4 regions of the Kineococcus lubricus genome follow, and region 4 is predicted to be linked to each of the others. Evidence: predicted binding sites of a transcription regulator. Region 4 holds the regulator's gene; each other region holds the start of a gene.

What was found. The regulator LexA, encoded in region 4, represses DNA repair genes until DNA is damaged. The targets are predictions, from matches to a motif close to TCGAACANNTGTTCGA.
Region 1: a site for LexA is predicted at 2,183-2,198, ahead of ACRYRX_RS19240 (glycoside hydrolase family 127 protein). Genes of this name have one in related genera too.
Region 2: a site for LexA is predicted at 1,972-1,987, ahead of ruvA (Holliday junction branch migration protein RuvA). Genes of this name have one in related genera too.
Region 3: a site for LexA is predicted at 2,295-2,310, ahead of ACRYRX_RS10870 (DUF6504 family protein). Genes of this name have one in related genera too.

What each region holds. Positions count from the first base shown of each region.
Region 1 covers NZ_JBJLSK010000033.1:26,057-30,225, reverse strand. Annotated here, with positions in the region: gene ACRYRX_RS19255 (amino acid ABC transporter permease) at 1-167, opposite strand, end outside; gene ACRYRX_RS19250 (amino acid ABC transporter substrate-binding protein) at 196-1,002, opposite strand; gene ACRYRX_RS19245 (LacI family DNA-binding transcriptional regulator) at 1,110-2,105, opposite strand; gene ACRYRX_RS19240 (glycoside hydrolase family 127 protein) at 2,245-4,169, shown strand, end outside.
Region 2 covers NZ_JBJLSK010000007.1:85,277-89,445, forward strand. Annotated here, with positions in the region: gene yajC (preprotein translocase subunit YajC) at 1-119, opposite strand, end outside; gene ruvB (Holliday junction branch migration DNA helicase RuvB) at 264-1,325, opposite strand; gene ruvA (Holliday junction branch migration protein RuvA) at 1,325-1,948, opposite strand; gene ACRYRX_RS07070 (dienelactone hydrolase family protein) at 2,057-2,782, shown strand; gene ruvC (crossover junction endodeoxyribonuclease RuvC) at 2,695-3,315, opposite strand; gene ACRYRX_RS07080 (YebC/PmpR family DNA-binding transcriptional regulator) at 3,374-4,135, opposite strand.
Region 3 covers NZ_JBJLSK010000012.1:56,988-61,156, forward strand. Annotated here, with positions in the region: gene ACRYRX_RS10850 (alpha/beta fold hydrolase) at 1-12, opposite strand, end outside; gene ACRYRX_RS10855 (YbaK/EbsC family protein) at 9-248, opposite strand; gene ACRYRX_RS10860 (PKD domain-containing protein) at 622-1,260, opposite strand; gene ACRYRX_RS10865 (DUF6318 family protein) at 1,473-2,096, opposite strand; gene ACRYRX_RS10870 (DUF6504 family protein) at 2,448-2,864, shown strand; gene ACRYRX_RS10875 (SAV_6107 family HEPN domain-containing protein) at 2,909-3,343, shown strand; gene ACRYRX_RS10880 (DNA polymerase III subunit alpha) at 3,422-4,169, shown strand, end outside.
Region 4 covers NZ_JBJLSK010000027.1:28,946-33,114, reverse strand. Annotated here, with positions in the region: gene ACRYRX_RS18045 (proteasome assembly chaperone family protein) at 1-187, opposite strand, end outside; gene nrdR (transcriptional regulator NrdR) at 230-733, opposite strand; gene ACRYRX_RS18035 (LysM peptidoglycan-binding domain-containing protein) at 844-1,278, opposite strand; gene ACRYRX_RS18030 (DUF2277 domain-containing protein) at 1,500-1,769, opposite strand; gene lexA (transcriptional repressor LexA) at 1,952-2,695, shown strand; gene ACRYRX_RS18020 (aspartate/glutamate racemase family protein) at 2,697-3,362, opposite strand; gene ACRYRX_RS18015 (ATP-dependent DNA helicase) at 3,416-4,169, opposite strand, start outside.

The DNA of each region.
Region 1 (4,169 bases), on a different contig from region 4:
ATCGCCGCCAGGACGCCGATGCTGGACAGCCGCATGAGCGCGACGAGGAGCGCGAGCACGAGACCGACCGCGAAGCTGATCGCCGTGAGCGGGATGGTGCCCCGCACCAGGCCGCTCGCCAGCGGCAGCAGGGAGTCCCGCACCAGGTCCCACGTGCTCTCGTCCACCGCGCCGCCCTCCTCGTCCCGCCCGACCTCAGCCGGCGGCCGGGCCCGAGACGTCCTGGCCGAACCACTTCTGCGAGATCTCGGCGAGCGTCCCGTCGGCGCGCAGCGCGTCGAGCGCGTCGCTGACCTGCTGGGCCGTCTCGGCCTCGTCCTTGCGGAACACGAAGCCCTGCTCGGTCCGGTCGTCGGTCTCGGCGGCGATCTTCACGCCCTTGTCGCCGGAGGTCTTGAGGTAGTCCAGGACGGCGAGCTGGTCGTTGACCGTCACGTCGACGCGGCCCTGCTTGAGCAGGGTCATGGCCTGGGTGAGGCCCTCGACGGCCTCGACCTGCGCGCCCGCCTCGGTGGCGGTCTTCGCCCAGTTGCTCGTGGTGGACTGCGCGGACGTCTTGCCCGCGATGTCGGCCAGCGAGGTCACCGAGGTGTCGTCGGCGCGGGTCACGACGACGCCGGTGGAGACGGTGTACGGGCTGGAGAAGACGTACTTGGCCTCGCGCTCGGCGGTGATCGAGACCTGGTTGGCGATGCCGTCGTAGCGCTTCGCCTCCATGCCCGCGAAGAGGGAGTCCCAGTTGTTCTCGGAGAACTCCACGTCGCGGCCCAGCTGCTCCCCGACGGCCTTCGCGACGTCGATGTCGTAGCCGACGAGCTCGTTGGTCTTCTCGTCGTGGTAGCTGAAGGGGGCGTAGGTGCCCTCGGTGCCGAAGGTCAGGGCCTCCTGCGAGGACCCGGAGGAGCTCCCGCCGCCGCTGGTGCCGGTGTCGCCACCGCCGCAGGCGGCCAGGAGGCCGGTGAGGGCGAGGGCGCTGATCGTGCCGAGGGTCCTGCGACGCATGAGTGGGGTGTCCTCCCGTGGGTGGGGGCCCACCGTGGGCGCCCGGTCCTTGCAGCGACAACCTAGGGGGTGCGCATTCCCGGCGCCCCCCTGCGGCGGGTCGCGCTTCAGGCGGGGACGGTGGACTGCCGGACGACGAGGCGGGTCGGCATCGTCGTGGTGCCGGGGGAGGGGGACCCGGCGACGGCGTCCAGCAGCAGCTCGCCCGCGCGCCGCCCCAGGGCCTCCAGCCCCAGGTTCACGGTCGTCAGCGGCGGCCGGGAGGCCAGGGCGATGACGTCCCAGTCGTCGAAGCCGACGACGGCGACGTCCTCGGGGACCCGGCGCCCGGCGTCGCGCAGGCCGTCGCAGACCCCGCGGGCGATCTGGTCGCTGCCGCAGGTGATCCCGTCGAGATCGGGGTGGCGCCGCAGCAGGAGGTCGGCGGCGAGCCGGCCCCAGCGCTCGCTCCAGTCCCCGTGCAGCGCCGGGCCCACGAGCGCGTCCCCGGCGGTGGTCTCCACGGCGGTGCGGCGCACCTGGGCGGCGTGGTGGTCCTCGGGGCCGGTGACGTGGGCGATCCGGCGGCGGCCGAGGTCGAGCAGGTGCGTGGCGGCGGCGGCGGCACCGCCGGCCTGGTCGACGGTCAGGGAGGTGTCGCGGGGGTCCTGGGAGGGCGTGAACGCGTAGACGACCGGGACGCTCGCCGCCAGCGGGGGGCGCGGGTCGGTGCGGCGGCCGGTGACGATGATGGCGTCGACCCGGCGGGCCTGCAGGGTCCGCAGGTAGTGCTGCTCGCGCAGCGGGTCGTCGCGGCTGTCGCACAGCAGGACGCTCATCTCCCCGGCGCCCAGGGCGTTCTCGGCGCCCAGCATCACCGGGATGGAGAACCGGCCGAAGCTGTCGGTCGTGATGAGCCCGACGGTGTAGCTGCGGCCGGAGGACAGGCCGCGCCCGAGGGGGTCGGGGGTGAACCCGAGCTGCTCGGCCGCGCGGCGGACCCGTTCGCGGGTCTCGGCGCGCAGCTGACCGGTGCCGTTGAGGGCCTTGGAGGCCGTGCCGGGGGACACGCCCGCCAGCGCGGCGACGTCGACGATCCGCACCGGAACGAGGCTTTCCGTCATGTGGGGCTCCTGACTTCCTGGATCCCCGCACGTTACCGCGCTCTTGACGGCGGCGGGGAGTGCTCCTACGGTCGAAGCAGAAAACGTGTTCCGCACGTTCCGGGCACGGCTTCCCGCAGACGACTCGATGGAGAGCTCCATGACCAGCACCACCGCTGGACCCACCGCCCCCACCGCGCCCGCCGCCCCCACCGCGGCGGCGTCCGTCACCCTCCACCCCGTCCCGCTCGGGGCCTCGCGCACCACCTCCGGGTTCTGGTTCGACCGCATGCAGGCCAACCGGCGCCAGGCCATCCGCACCGGCTACGAGAAGCTGGAGAGCGCCGGGAACCTGCGCAACCTGCGGATCGCCGCCGGCGCCGAGGACGGCGAGGCCAAGGGCCCGATCTTCATGGACTCCGACGTCTACAAGTGGCTCGAGGCCGCCGGCTGGGAGCTCGGCCGCGAACCCGACGAGGAGATCCTCGGCTGGATCCGCGAGATCACCGACGTCGTCGCCGCCGCCCAGGCCCCCGACGGCTACCTCGACTCCGTGCAGCAGGTCCGCGGGAAGGGCGAGCGCTACGTCGACCTGCCCTGGAGCCACGAGCACTACTGCGCCGGGCACCTGTTCCAGGCCGCCGTCGCCGTCCACCGCGGCACCGGCGAGACCGGCCTGCTCGACGTCGCCGTCAAGCTCGCCGACCACCTCGTCGCCACCTTCGGCCCCGGGAAGGTCGAGGAGGTCGACGGGCACCCCGTCGTCGAGATGGGCCTGGTGGAGCTGTACCGCGAGACCGGCACGCAGGCCTACCTGGACCTGGCCCGCTGGTTCGTCGACGCCCGCGGCACCGGCATCATCGAGCGCCTGCACGGCAAGGAACCCACCTACTTCTCCGACCGCGTCCCCGTGCGCGAGCAGACCTCGCCGGAGGGGCACGCGGTCCGCGCCGTCTACCTCACCGCCGGCGCCGCCGACGTCGCCGCCGAGACCGGCGACACCGGCCTCCTGGACGCCCTGGCCCGCCAGTGGGAGGGCATGGTCGCCTCCAAGACCTACGTCACCGGCGGCATCGGCTCGCGCTGGGACTGGGAGCAGTTCGGCGACCACTACGAGCTCGGCCCCGAACGCGCCTACGCCGAGACCTGCGCCGCCATCGGCAGCGTGCAGTGGACGTGGCGGATGCTGCTGGCCACCGGCGAGGCCCGCTACGCCGACCTCGTCGAGCGCACCCTCTACAACGCCTTCCTGCCCGGGGTGTCGCTGGCCGGGACGGAGTACTTCTACGTCAACGCCCTCCAGCTGCGCCACGGCGCGTTCGCCGAGGAGGAGCGCAGCGTCGCCCACGGCCGCCGCCCCTGGTTCGACTGCGCCTGCTGCCCGCCGAACATCATGCGGACCCTCTCCAGCCTCGACGCCTACGTCGCCACCAGCTCCGACGAGGGCGTGCAGCTGCACCAGTTCACCACCGGCACCGTCGAGGCCGCCGGGACCGCGCTGTCGGTGACCACGGACTACCCGTGGGACGGCACGGTCCGCGTCGAGGTCACCGCCACCCCCGGCGAGTTCGAGCTCGCGCTGCGCGTCCCGGCCTGGGCCGAGGGCGCGACCGCCACCGTGAACGGCGAGGCCGTCCCCGCCACGGCGGGGGAGTACCTGCGGGTCCGCCGCGCCTTCGCCGTCGGCGACGTCGTGGAACTCGTGCTGCCCATGACGGTCCGCGTCGTCGAGGCCGACCCGCGCGTCGACGCCGCCCGCGGCTGCGTCGTCGTCGAGCGCGGCCCGCTCGTCTACGCCGTCGAGCAGACCGACCTGCCCGCCGACCTGCCCGCCGACGACGTGCGGGTCCGCGTCGCGGAACTGCGCCAGGCGACCGCCGAGCACCGCCCCGACCTGCTGGAGGGGGTCACCGTGCTGCGGCTGCCCGTGCACGCGGCGCTCGCCGCGGCCACCGGCCCGCTGTACCGCCCGGCCGGGGACGAGCCCGCGCCGCAGGCCGCGCAGGAGACCCTGCACGTGCCGGCGATCCCCTACTACGCGTGGGCGAACCGCGACCTGGGCGCCATGCGCGTCTGGCTGCCGCG
Region 2 (4,169 bases), on a different contig from region 4:
CCGATGCTGTTCTGCATCTGCTGCTGGGCCTTCTGCTGCTTGCGCGTCCGGCTGAACATGAACACCAGCAGGGCAGCCATGATCAGCAGGAAGAACAAGGAGCTGCTGCTACCACCCACGACAATCCCTCTCCGCACCGGCGGGATCGACGGCTCGCCGGTGCCTGCGCCGGCCCTGTGCCGACTCGGCCGACCCAACGCGGCGACGACCTGCCTGGTTCCGCAGGACCCGCGCGGGACCGACTCGCCCGAGGAGTCTAGGGGTCACCCGGTCGGCCCCGGCGGATCCTCGTCGTCCAGGGCGGGTTGCCACGCCGAACCCGCCGCGTCCGGCGGCGGGGTCAGCCCCAGGTGCGCCCACGTCTGCGGCAGGGCGATCCGCCCGCGCGGGGACCGGCCCAGCAGCCCCTCGCGCACCAGGAACGGCTCGGCGACCGTCTCGACGGTCTCGGCCTCCTCGCCCACGACGACGGCCAGCGTCGACAGGCCCACCGGCCCCCCGCCGAAGCGGCGGCACAGGGCGTCCAGGACGGCGCGGTCGAGCCGGTCCAGGCCGCGCTCGTCGACCTCGTACACCGCCAGCGCGGCCCGCGCGGCCGCGCGGTCGACGATCCCGGACCCCCGCACCTGGGCCCAGTCCCGCACCCGCCGCAGCAGCCGGTTGGCGATGCGCGGCGTCCCGCGCGAGCGGCGGCCGATCTCGGCGGCCCCCTCGGCCGTCAGCTGCACCCCCAGCAGGGACGCGCTGCGGCGCAGCACCTGCACCAGCTCCTCGGCGGTGTAGAAGTCGAGGTACCCGGTGAAGCCGAACCGGTCGCGCAGCGGCGCCGGCAGCAGCCCCACCCGCGTCGTGGCCCCCACCAGGGTGAAGCGCGGCAGCTCCAGCGGGATCGCCGTCGCGCCCGGCCCCTTGCCCACGACGACGTCGACCCGGAAGTCCTCCATCGCGATGTAGAGCATCTCCTCGGCCGGGCGCGCCATCCGGTGGATCTCGTCGAGGAACAGGACCTCGCCCTCGTCCAGGGAGCTCAGCACGGCGGCCAGGTCCCCGGCGTGCTGGATCGCCGGCCCGCTGGACTGCCGCAGCGGCGCGCCCATCTCCTCGGCGACGATCATCGCCAGCGTCGTCTTGCCCAGCCCGGGCGGGCCGGAGAACAGGACGTGGTCGCTCGGCGCCCGGCGGGCCCGGGCCGCGTCCAGGACGAGGGACAGCTGCTCGCGCACGACCTTCTGCCCGACGAACTCGTCGAGGCCGTGCGGGCGCAGGGCGGACTCGGCGGCGCGCTCGCGCTCGTCGGCCCCCGTGGTCACCAGACGGTCCTCCATCAGCGGCCCGACAGGTGCCGCAGGGCCGCCCGCAGCGTGGCGGCGACGTCGAGGTCGGCCGGGGAGTCCCCGTCCGGGCCACCGTCCGGGCCGCCGAGCACGACGTCGACGACGTCGCCGGCCTGCTTGAGCGGGTACCCCAGGCCGACCAGCGCCTCGACGACCTGGTCCTTGCGCGCGTCACCGGTCGGGACGGCCGCCTGCGCCGGGGCCGCGCCCGAGGGCGGGCCCAGCCGGTCGCCCAGCTCCAGGCAGATGCGCTGCGCGGTCTTCTTCCCGATGCCGGGGACCCGCACGAGGGCCGCGTGGTCCTCGGCGGCCACGGCCGCGCGGATCCCGTCGGGGCGGTGGACGGCGAGCATCGCCAGCGCCATCTTCGGCCCGACGCCGGAGGCGGTCTGGACGATCTCGAAGACCTCCTTCTCGTCGGCGTCGGCGAACCCGAACAGCGTCAGGGAGTCCTCGCGCACCACCAGGGTGGTGTGCAGCAGCGCCTCCTCACCGACGCGCAGACCGGCCAGGGTCGCCGGGGCGGCCAGGACGAACATGCCGACCCCCCCGACCTCCACGACCGCGGAGTCCAGCCGCACCGCGAGCACCTGCCCGCGCACCGACGCGATCACCACACCTCCAGGGACGAACGAGCACGAACACGTGTACGAGAGGCTAGACGCCCCCGCCGACACGACCCCCCAGGCGCGCCGCCGCGGCGCCGGGTGCAGAGTGCGACCGTGAGCCACGAGCAGCACGAGAACCCGCGCCAGAACGTCACCTTCGACGCCCCGGGCACCGAGACCGGCCACGCCCACGGCTACCTGCGCACGCCCGCGTCCGGTGGCGGACCCGGCGTGATCGTCGTCCAGGAGTGGTGGGGCCTGACCGACCACGTCGTCGCCGTCGTCGACCGCCTCGCCGCCGAGGGGTTCGTCGCGCTGGCCCCGGACCTGTACGGCGGCCGCACGACCCACGACTCCGCCGAGGCGGCGCGGTTCCTGGCCGAGCTGCCGCCCGAACGCGCGGCCCGCGACCTGGCCGGCGCCGTGACGTACCTGCTCGAGCGGCCGGAGACCACGTCGGCCGCGGTCGGTGCCGTGGGCTTCTGCATGGGCGGTGCGTTCGTCCTGACGCTGGCCGCGCAGCAGGGCGAGCGGATCGGCGCGGCCGTCCCCTGGTACGGCGTCCCCGGCCCGGACACCGACTACTCCGGGCTGCGGGCCGCGGTGCTGGGCCACTACGGCCAGGAGGACACCTCCGTCCCGCTCGAGGCCGTCCACGCCACCGCGCAGCGGATCCGGGAGCAGGCCGGGGTCGAGGTGACGGTGCACGAGTACCCCGCCCCGCACGCGTTCTACAACGACGAGCGGCCCAGCTACCGGCGGGAGTCGGCCGAGCTGGCCTGGGAGCGGACGACGACGTTCCTGCGCGGGCGCCTGGCGGCCGCCTCGGCCTCGGCGTAGGCGTTCCGGCGCCCCGTCACGAGCGCGCCGTGGGCGGCGGCCTCCAGCCGGGAGGTCCCACCCCCGCGCCACAGGTGGCACAGCGCCAGGGCCAGGGCGTCGGCCGCGTCGGCCGGTCGCGGGGGCGCGTCGAGGCCGAGGATGCGGGTGACCATGACGGTGACCTGCTCCTTGTCGGCGCGCCCGTTGCCGGTGACGGCGGCCTTGACCTCGCTGGGGGTGTGCATCGCCACGGGCAGCCCGCGGCGGGCGGCCGCCACCAGCACCAGCCCCGCGGCCTGCGCGGTCCCCATCACCGAGCGCACGTTGGACTGCGCGAAGACCCGCTCGACGGCCACGACGTCGGGGCGGTGCTCGTCCAGCCAGGACTCCAGCCCCTCGCTGATCGCCAGCAGCCGCGCCTCGACGGGGTCCGTCGCCGGGGTGCGGACGACCCCCACGCCGACCATCGCGGCCCGCCGGCCCGTCGCGACGGTGTCGACCACCCCGATCCCGCAACGGGTCAGCCCGGGGTCGACCGCCAAGACGCGCACGGCCCCCACGATGGCACGAAGCCGTCGTGGGGGCCGTGACCGGTCCTCGCCCGCAGCGTCAGGCGTCCTCGAGGGCCGCCAGGACGTCGTCGGAGACGTCGTAGTTCGCGTAGACGTTCTGCACGTCGTCGCAGTCGTCGAGGGCGTCGATGAGCCGGAACACCTTCGCGGCGCCCTCGGCGTCCAGCGGGACCTGCACGCTGGGGACGAAGCTGTTGTCGGCCGAGTCGTACTCGATGCCGGCCTCCTTCAGCGCGTCGCGGACCGCGCCGAGGTCGGTGGCCTCGCTGACGACCTCGAAGGTGTCGCCCTGGTCGGTGACCTCCTCGGCCCCGGCCTCCAGGACCGCGGTGAGCACGTCGTCCTCGGTGAGGTTGGTGCCCTCCTTGCCGACGACCACGACGCCCTTGCGGCTGAACATGTACGCGACCGACCCCGGGTCGGCCAGCGAGCCGCCGTTGCGGGTCATCGCGGTGCGGACCTCCATGGCGGCCCGGTTCTTGTTGTCGGTCAGGCACTCGACGAGCAGCGCGACGCCGTTGGGGCCGTAGCCCTCGTACGTGATGGTCTGCCAGTCGGCACCGCCGGCCTCGGCCCCGGAGCCGCGCTTGACGGCGCGGTCGATGTTGTCGGCCGGCACCGAGGTCTTCTTCGCCTTCTGGATGGCGTCGTAGAGCGTCGGGTTGCCGGCCGGGTCGCCGCCGCCGGTGCGGGCCGCGACCTCGATGTTCTTGATGAGCCGAGCGAAGCTCTTGGCGCGCTTGGCGTCGACGACGGCCTTCTTGTGCTTGGTCGTCGCCCACTTGGAGTGGCCGGACATGTGCTTCCCTCCGCCTCGCTGAAACCTGGCCGTT
Region 3 (4,169 bases), on a different contig from region 4:
CAGCTCGGTCATCCGAGTTCGACGGGGTGGCCCCCCGTCAGGCGCAGGAGCTCGTCGTAGCGGGTGCGGAAGACGGCGTGCGGGTGGCCCGCCGGCACCCACACCTCCCGGTGCGGGGCGAGGGCGACGTCGACGAACGTCGGCAGCGGTTCGGCCAGGCCCAGGGGGGACGCCGACCCCAGGACCGACCCGGTGCGCCGCAGGACGTCCGTGTCGTCGTCGCGGAACAGCTCCGGCTCGCACAGCACGGCGCCCTGCGGGGCCAGTAAAACCGGGTTGGCCGCTTATTTTATAACCAAAAGTTGGCGGACCTCCGGGTTGCGCAGGAGGCCCGTGGGGGCTAACCCCCCCACCGGGACCCGCAGGTGGCGGGCCAGCGCGGCGGTGTCCCCCGGCGGGACCGGTACCTCCCGGACCTCACCGGCCGCGTCGAGGTCCGCCAGAGCGCCCGCCGTGCACTCGACGGCGGGGACGTGCAGCACGGAGGGCCGGTCGGGAGGGGGAGTCGTCAGGGAGCCACCGCCCGCAGCCGGTTCCTGACGCAGCACCCACCTCATGCCCCCTCAGCGTAGAACCGTTCCCGTTCCCCGTCGCCCCGAGCGACCCCGCGGGCCGGACGCCTCACCCCTCCTCGGCCACCAGCACGTTGCCGCCGCTGAGGACGTGGACGCCCACGCCCGGGGAGGTCGTGGTCGCGGTGCCCTCGATGGGGCGGTAGGGCAGCCCGGCGATGGTGTACTCCCCGGACCAGGTGGTCGTGAGGGTGATCGTGCGGTCGCCGGGCTCGGTGTACGTGTGGGTCAGCGTCTGGTGCGGGTACGCCCGCCCCGGGTCGCTCGTCGGCCCGATGCCCGCCCCGTCCCCGAGGTCCCACGTCCAGTCGGTGGGGGTGGCGCGGATCGTGACGGGGAACCCCAGCACGGTCGTGTCCCGGGTGACCGTCCCGCCGGTGGTGCGCAGCACGAGCGGGACGTTCAGGAGCGCCTGCCCGGTGTCCGGCTGCAGGTGCACCGGACTGGGCGGCAGGCCGACCCGGCGCAGGTCCGCGACCGTGACGGCCGGGATGACGACGGGTTCACCGGCCGGGGCGTCGCTCGTGCAGCGCGCCCCCTCGTTGGTCCAGCGGGCCTCGCCGGCGACCTGGGTCCAGGTGGCGGTGAAGGTCTGCCCCGGGGGGCACGTGTTGTTGGATGCACCGCAGTAGTTGTCGAAGCGGGGACCGTCCGGGCGGTTGTTGGCGCAGGCGGGGACCCTGGTCACCTTGACCGGCGGTTTGGAGGCTTTGCTCCCGCCGGGCTTCCCGCGGCTCGCTCTCGGAGGTTTGTTCAAGCCTGCCTCGACTTCGAACTCCTTGCCGTGTGCTCTGCCTGAGTGCTGAGGAGAGGCGTGGACGACGGCTGATGGGACGACGATCAACGCCGAGGTGAGCGCGATGATCAGAACCAACCACGTCGCCGTACGGATCGAGTCGTTCACTGGGCTTCCCAGACGACCCATCGTCCGTCGACCCATTTCAACCACAGGAAGAAGGGCGTCTCCCCGATACCCTCCACCTCGTCGGTCGTGTGGCCGAACCGGTCCACGATCGTATGGGGCGGTCGGCTGGCGTAGACGTCCATCTGGACTTCGCCGATCTCCTCCTCCCAGGACAGGTAGTGAGTGCCGATGAACTGTGTCTCGAGGCCGACGTGCGAGAGGCCTTCTGCCAAGAAAGTGCTGACGTCGTCGACGTCGTCGGCGCAGCCAGCGCAGTCGACGTCCGAGATCGAGGTGAGGAGCTCGACGTCCCCGGTGTTCCGCGAGTAGTTCAAGACCTTGATGTAGTAGCTGGCGAACGCGCTGGCACCCTCGCGGGAGAACTGCGTCGCCAGACCGCTCAGCTCCGGCGCCGGCAGGTCGCGTGTCGTGGTGGGGTTCGGCGTGGCGCTGGTCGTCGGCGGGGGGACCGGCGCGTCGGTCGACGCGACGGTCGCCCGTGTCGGCGTCGCCGAAGCACTCGCCGCCGGTGCAGCCGCTTCCTCGTTCGAACACCCGGCGAGCAGACCGAGGCAGACGAGCCCGGTGGCGGCCGCGGTGAGGGGACGGAGCTGGATCACCGGCGCACGCTCCCACGTCCGCCGGGGCGGCGGAGGCGCTGGACGGCGCGCTGTGGACAACCTGTCGGCCGTTCGGGTGAGGGGCCGGGGGAGGTCCGGCCGGGTGACCCTCGGCGTTCGGGGGGCGACTCCCCGTCGTGTGGATAACGCGTTCGGCGTTGACGACCGTCGAGGGCCGTGGTGTAGTTCAACGTGTGTTCGAACCGGTGTTCGAACACGATGAGGCCACTCGAGGTGCGGTCCGGTGGGAGGGGAAGCTCCCCGGGCCGCACCCGAGTGCGTCCTCGCGGGCCGCTTCCCCCGGCTCGCCGCGCCGCGCGATCCGCCGCGGCGCCGGCTCGAGTGGGGAGGGTGACGAAGGTGCGACGGTTCTCCGACGAGGTGCACGTCCGGTCCGGCGAACTGGCCGAGGGGGGCCGGGCCCCGGTCCAGTTCATCTGGCGCGGCAGGCTCTACGTGGTCCGCGAGGTGCTGTCCCGCTGGCGCGAGCGCAGCGCCTGGTGGGAGCACGCCGCGATCGCCGCCGTCCACGGCGACGCCACCGAGCCCGACGCCTCCCGCGACCACCGCCCGCGTCCCGTCCTGGAGATCGGCGACCTCGAGCGTGAGGTCTTCCGCGTCGAAGCGGGTTCCGGGCGCACCGGTGGCTGGGGCGTCTACGACCTCGCCCGGCCGGTGGCGCCGGGAACGGCGGTCGTGTCGGAGGTCGCTGGTAGTTCTTCGTCCGAAGCGTCGGAGGACTGGCGGTTGCTGCGGGTCAGCGACTGAGGGCCGTCGACGGGAACCGATCAGACCGACCGGAGGAGCACGCGATGTCCACCCGCCCCGACGTCCCCGCCGGCGTCCCCCGTCCGCTGACGACGGCCGCTCTCGACCTCCTCGCCCGCTGCGAGGACGAACTGCTCACCGCGCTGCGCACCGAGGACGTGGGCGAGCGGTACGTCCACGCGCACCTCGCCGCGCTCCGGGCCGGTGCCGCGCTCGTCGCGGTCAACGGCCGCCCCCCGAGGGGCCGTCGCAGCGGGGGCCCGCGCAGCGTGTGGGAGATGCTGCCCGCCTACGACCCGGCGTTGCAGGGCTGGGCGGACCGGTTCGGGCTGACCGCCTCCGTCCGCGCGGCCGTCGAGGCGGGCCGCGTCGGGGTCGTGGACGCCGCGGCGGCCGACGACCTGCTCGCCGACGCCGAACGGTTCCACCGCGTGGTCGAGTCGATGCTCGGGTTGAGCGCCCTGCCGATCGCCGGCTGACCCGCGGCTGAGCCGCCCCGGACCAGAGAAACCAGAACCACCCGGTCTTCCCCACGGGCACGTTCCGAAGGACGTCCCATGACCACCGCACGACCCGCCAGCCCGTTCCCGCACCTGCACGTCGCCTCGGGGTACTCGTTGCGCCACGGCACCTCGACCCCCGACGCCCTCGTCTCCCGGGCGGCCGACCTCGGGATGCCGACCGTGGCCCTGACCGACCGCGACGGCCTGTACGGGGCGGTGAAGTTCGTCCGGGCCTGCGACCGCGCCGGTCTCCGTCCCGTCCTCGGGGTCGACCTGGCCACCGCACCCACCGGGCTGGTCGACGACCTCCCCGGCTGGGCCGACCCCTCGGCCCGTCTGCGGCGCGAACCCCGGCGGACCCCGGTCCGGGGCGGTGCGGTGGTCGACCCGAGGTTCCCCCGCGCCACCGTCCTCGCGCTGGGGGCCGACGACTGCGGTGCGGGCAACGGGTGGGCGGCGTTGTGCCGGCTGGTGAGCGCGACGCACCTGCGCGGTGAGCGCGGGAAACCGGTCAGCAGCCTCGAACTCGTCGGCGCCCACGCGGCCGGGCCCGGCGGGCGTCCCGCCCTGGCCGTCCTGCTCGGCCCGGGTTCGGAACTGGGGCGGGCGGTGCTCGCCCGCCGCGACGACCTGGCCCGCGCCGTCCTGCGGGCCTGGCGCGACGTCCTGCCGGACGGCTCGCTGCACGTCGAGGTCGTCTGCCACCACGCACCCCCGGGGACGGCCGGCAGCGTCGAGCACGCAGCCCGGGTGCTCGCCCTCGCCCGCTCCGCCGGGGTTCCCGCCGTGCTCACCGCGGCGG
Region 4 (4,169 bases):
AGTCGTGCAGCTGGTCGACGTCGAACGAGGCGACGACCTCGTTGCGGCAGGTCTGCAGCAGGTGGTCGACGGTCTGCCGGACGGCGTTGCCGGCGTCGATGAAGCCCGACAGGGCGATGACGAGCGGCGGTTCCACCAGGGACGGCCGCTCACCCTCGTAGGAGTACAGGGAGGCCGGATCGAGCATCCGTCCATCATCCTCCGGACCCGGAGGGGGACCGACCGAGGGTCAGCCGCGGGCGACGGCCGGCTGGTCGCCGGAGCGTCCCAGCGGGCCCAGGCCCGCTTCGCGCTCGGCGCGCAGGCGGTCGATGGCCTTCTCGAAGTCGGCGAGGGAGTCGAAGGCCTGGTAGACCGACGCGAAGCGCAGGTAGGCGACCTCGTCGAGCTCCTGGAGGAACGGCAGGGTCGCCAGCCCGACCTGGTGGGCGTCGATCTCGGCGGCGCCCTGAGCGCGGACGGCCTCCTCGACCCGGTGGGCCAGCAGGGCGATGTCGTCCTCGGACACCGGGCGCCCCTGGCACGCCTTGCGCACGCCGGACGCGATCTTGGCCCGGCTGAAGGGCTCAGGGGCACCGGACCGCTTCAGGACCGTCAGGCTGGCCGTCTCGACCGTGGTGAACCGCTTCGAGCAGTTGGGACACTGCCGACGGCGACGGATGGAGCTGCCGTCGTCCGTCGTGCGGGAGTCCACGACACGGGAATCCTCGTGCCGGCAGAACGGGCAGTGCACCCCGACTTCCTCCCCCGCGACCGAACGACAGGTCTGGCCAAGGCTCGACCGTACGTCCGGACGGGGAGGACGGGCAACCGCAGGGGTCGCGCGCGGGGTGTCCACCGGTCTCAGTCCCGGGTCGGCATCACGAGCCGCTGCCCCGCCCAGACCGTCATCGACGGCATCTCGTTGAGCTGGACGATCCGCCCGGCGACCTCGCGCCAGTCCTCCCGGGGGGCCCAGCCGGAGGCGATGGCCGACAGCGTCTGACCCGGCTGGACCGTGACGACGACGGGCGCGGGGGCCCGCTCGACCCCCGCGGCGGCCCCCGTCAGGGCGCCGGTCACGGCCACCACCGCCCCGGTGAGCGCGGTGGCCGCGGTGCAGGTGACGAGCAGGCGGCCGCGGCGGGTCAGGCGCACGCCCGCGGAGACCGCGTGCGGGCGGTGGACGGCGCGGGAGCGCCGCCGGTCGCGCTGGGGGCGGCGCGTCGCCGCGCGCGTCGGGCGGGGCAGGAACGGCGAGGACGGTTCGCAGGACGGGGCGAGGGCGGTGGTGCTCACGAGCGTGGGCCTCCATCTCGGGGTCGCCGCGATCGAACGGGTGTTCGATCGGGCGCGTCTGTTCTACCACCGTTCGAACGGTGGAGCGCAACCCCCGGCGAGCGTCCCGGGCGGGCCGACCGAGGGGGCCGACGCCCGGGTGCACCGGGGGCTGACGCGGGCAGACGCTGCCACCGCCGTCCGACAGACGCGCTGAGCTGCGACGACGTCGCGGGCCCCGGTCAGGAGGCGTACCGCCTGGCCGCCCGCTCCCGCGCCCGGGCCGCCTCGACCTCGCGGTCCTTCGGCGGGGCCGCGGTGACGAGCTCGCCCAGGAGGTGCTCGGTGGCGTGGGCGACGGCCGCGACGGCGCGGTCGAACGCCTCCTGGTTGCGCGCCGAGGGCTTCGTCGTCCCGGCGACCTTGCGCACGTACTGCAGGGCCGCCGCCCGCACCTCCTCGCTCGTGGCGGGCGGCTCGAAGTTGTGCAGCTGGCGGATGTTCCGGCACATGGCGCGAGCCTAGGCAGGCCCCCGGCGCCCGGCCAGACCCGCGATCGACACGCCGGGTTCGAACACGTGTTTGATGCCCGCGGGCCGGGTGGCTAACGTGGCTCCACCGGGCGGTCGGCGGGCTCGACCGGCCGCGCGGCACCCCGCAGCGCCCCGGGTGACCATCGGACAGGGAGAAGGACGTGGCCGACGTGCTGGACGGCACCGACGAGAGCGGACCCGTGACGGAGCAGGCGCTCGGGACGGTCCACGAGTTCCCCGGGCCGCCGCCGGCGCGCGACGGGCTCACCCAGCGGCAGCGCCGGGTCCTGCACGCCATCAAGGACTGCGTCGACCAGCGCGGGTACCCGCCGAGCATGCGGGAGATCGGGCAGGCCGTGGGCCTGACCAGCCCCTCCAGCGTCGCGCACCAGGTCAAGACGCTCGAGAAGCTGGGGTTCCTGCGCAAGGACCCGCGCCGGCCCCGCACCCTCGAGGTCGTCTCCCCGCCCCCGCGCTCGGGGTGGGGCTTGGTGGCCGGCGTCGACGGCACGGCCGCCGACAGCCGCCCGGCGCCCGCGTACGTGCCCCTCGTGGGCCGCATCGCCGCCGGGGGCCCCATCCTGGCCGAGCAGCTCGTCGAGGAGGTGTTCCCGCTGCCGTCGCAGCTGATCGGCGCCGGGGAGCACTTCGTGCTGCGCGTCGTGGGCGAGTCGATGATCGACGCGGCCATCTGCGACGGCGACTGGGTCGTCGTGCGGCGGCAGCCGACGGCCGAGAACGGCGACGTCGTGGCCGCCATGATCGACGGGGAGGCGACGGTCAAGGTCCTGCAGCGCAAGGACGGTCACGTCAAGCTGCTGCCCCGCAACCCGCTGTTCGACCCGATCGACGGGGACGAGGCCACCGTCCTGGGCCGGGTCACCGCCGTGCTGCGGAGCCTGTGACTCAGCGCACCGGCAGCACCAGCTCGACGGCCGCCTCGACCGCCAGCCGCGGTGAGGTGAGCACCGGGACGCTGAGGTCGCGCAGCAACGGCGCCGCGTCGACCATGCTGGCCTGGGCCAGCACCACCACGTCGACCGGCGGGTCCAGCGGCCGCAACGCCCGGCGGACGGTGTCGGCCACCCCCGTCGTGTAGGTCAGCAGGTCCCCGGACTCGAACGCCGACCACGTCTCGGTGCACCGCACCGGGACGAAGTCGACGCGACGGCCCGTCTCCTCAGCGCACTCCCGCAGCAGCGGGAGCAGCGTGGCGGCCGCCTCGTCCAGCGAGCTGACCACCGCGACCCGCCGCCCGGCCAGCACGGCCGCCTCGGCCATCGGGCGGTCCACCCGCACCACCCGCAGGCCCAGCTCCGCCCCGACGGACTCGGCCGTCGGCCCCACCGTCGAGCACGTGCAGACGACGACGTCGGCCCCCTCGGCCACCAGCCGGCGCAGCCGGTCGCCCAGGGCCGGACGCACGGCCTCGGGCCCGTGGGCCCGTGCGGTCGCGAGCAGGCCGGTGTCCACGAGGTGCCGGGCCTCGACGGTGTCGTCCCGTTCGGCCAGCAGGTCGCGGAAGGTGCGCACGTGGGCGTGCGCGGTGTGCAGGAAGCCGACGGTGGCCACAGGGGGAGGATGCCACGCCCCCCGCACCCCACCGCCAGCGGGTGTCGCGCACGTCACCCGCTCAGCCGCCGCAACGCCGCGAGCACCGTGCCGGTCGACGTCGTCGCCCAGAAGTCCGGCAGCGACTCCCGCAGGAAGCCGCCGTAGCGGGCCGTGGCCAGTCGGGAGTCCAGGACCGCCACGACGCCCTTGTCCTCCGCCGCCCGGATGAGCCGCCCCGCCCCCTGGGCCAGCCGCACGGCCGCGTGGGAGACCGAGACGGTCAGGAAGCCGTTGCCGCCGGCCGCGTCCACGGCCCGGGCCCGCGCCGACATCAGCGGGTCGTCCGGCCGGGGGAAGGGGATGCGGTCGATGACCACGAGCGAGCAGCTGGCCCCGGGCACGTCGACGCCCTGCCACAGCGACATCGTGCCGACCAGCGTCGTGGCGGGGTCGTCGGTGAAGTCCCGGACCAGCTTGGGCAGCCGGTCGTCGCCCTGGCACAGCACCGGCGTCGACACCCGCCGCCGCAGCGCCTCCGCGGCCTCCTCGGCCGCCCGGCGGGAGGAGAACAGCCCCAGCGTGCGGCCGCCGGCGGCCTCCACGAGCGCCGCGAGCTCGTCCATCGCCGCCTCGCCCGATCCCGCCCGCCCCGGCGGGGGCAGGTGCCGGGCGACGTAGAGGATGCCCTGCCGCGGGTAGTCGAACGGGCTGCCGACGTCGACGCCCGTCCAGGCCGTCCCCGCCCCCTTGGCGCCCTTGAGCCCGAAGGCGCCCGCGACCGGGTCGAAGGACCCGCCCAGGGTCAGGGTCGCCGACGTGGCGACC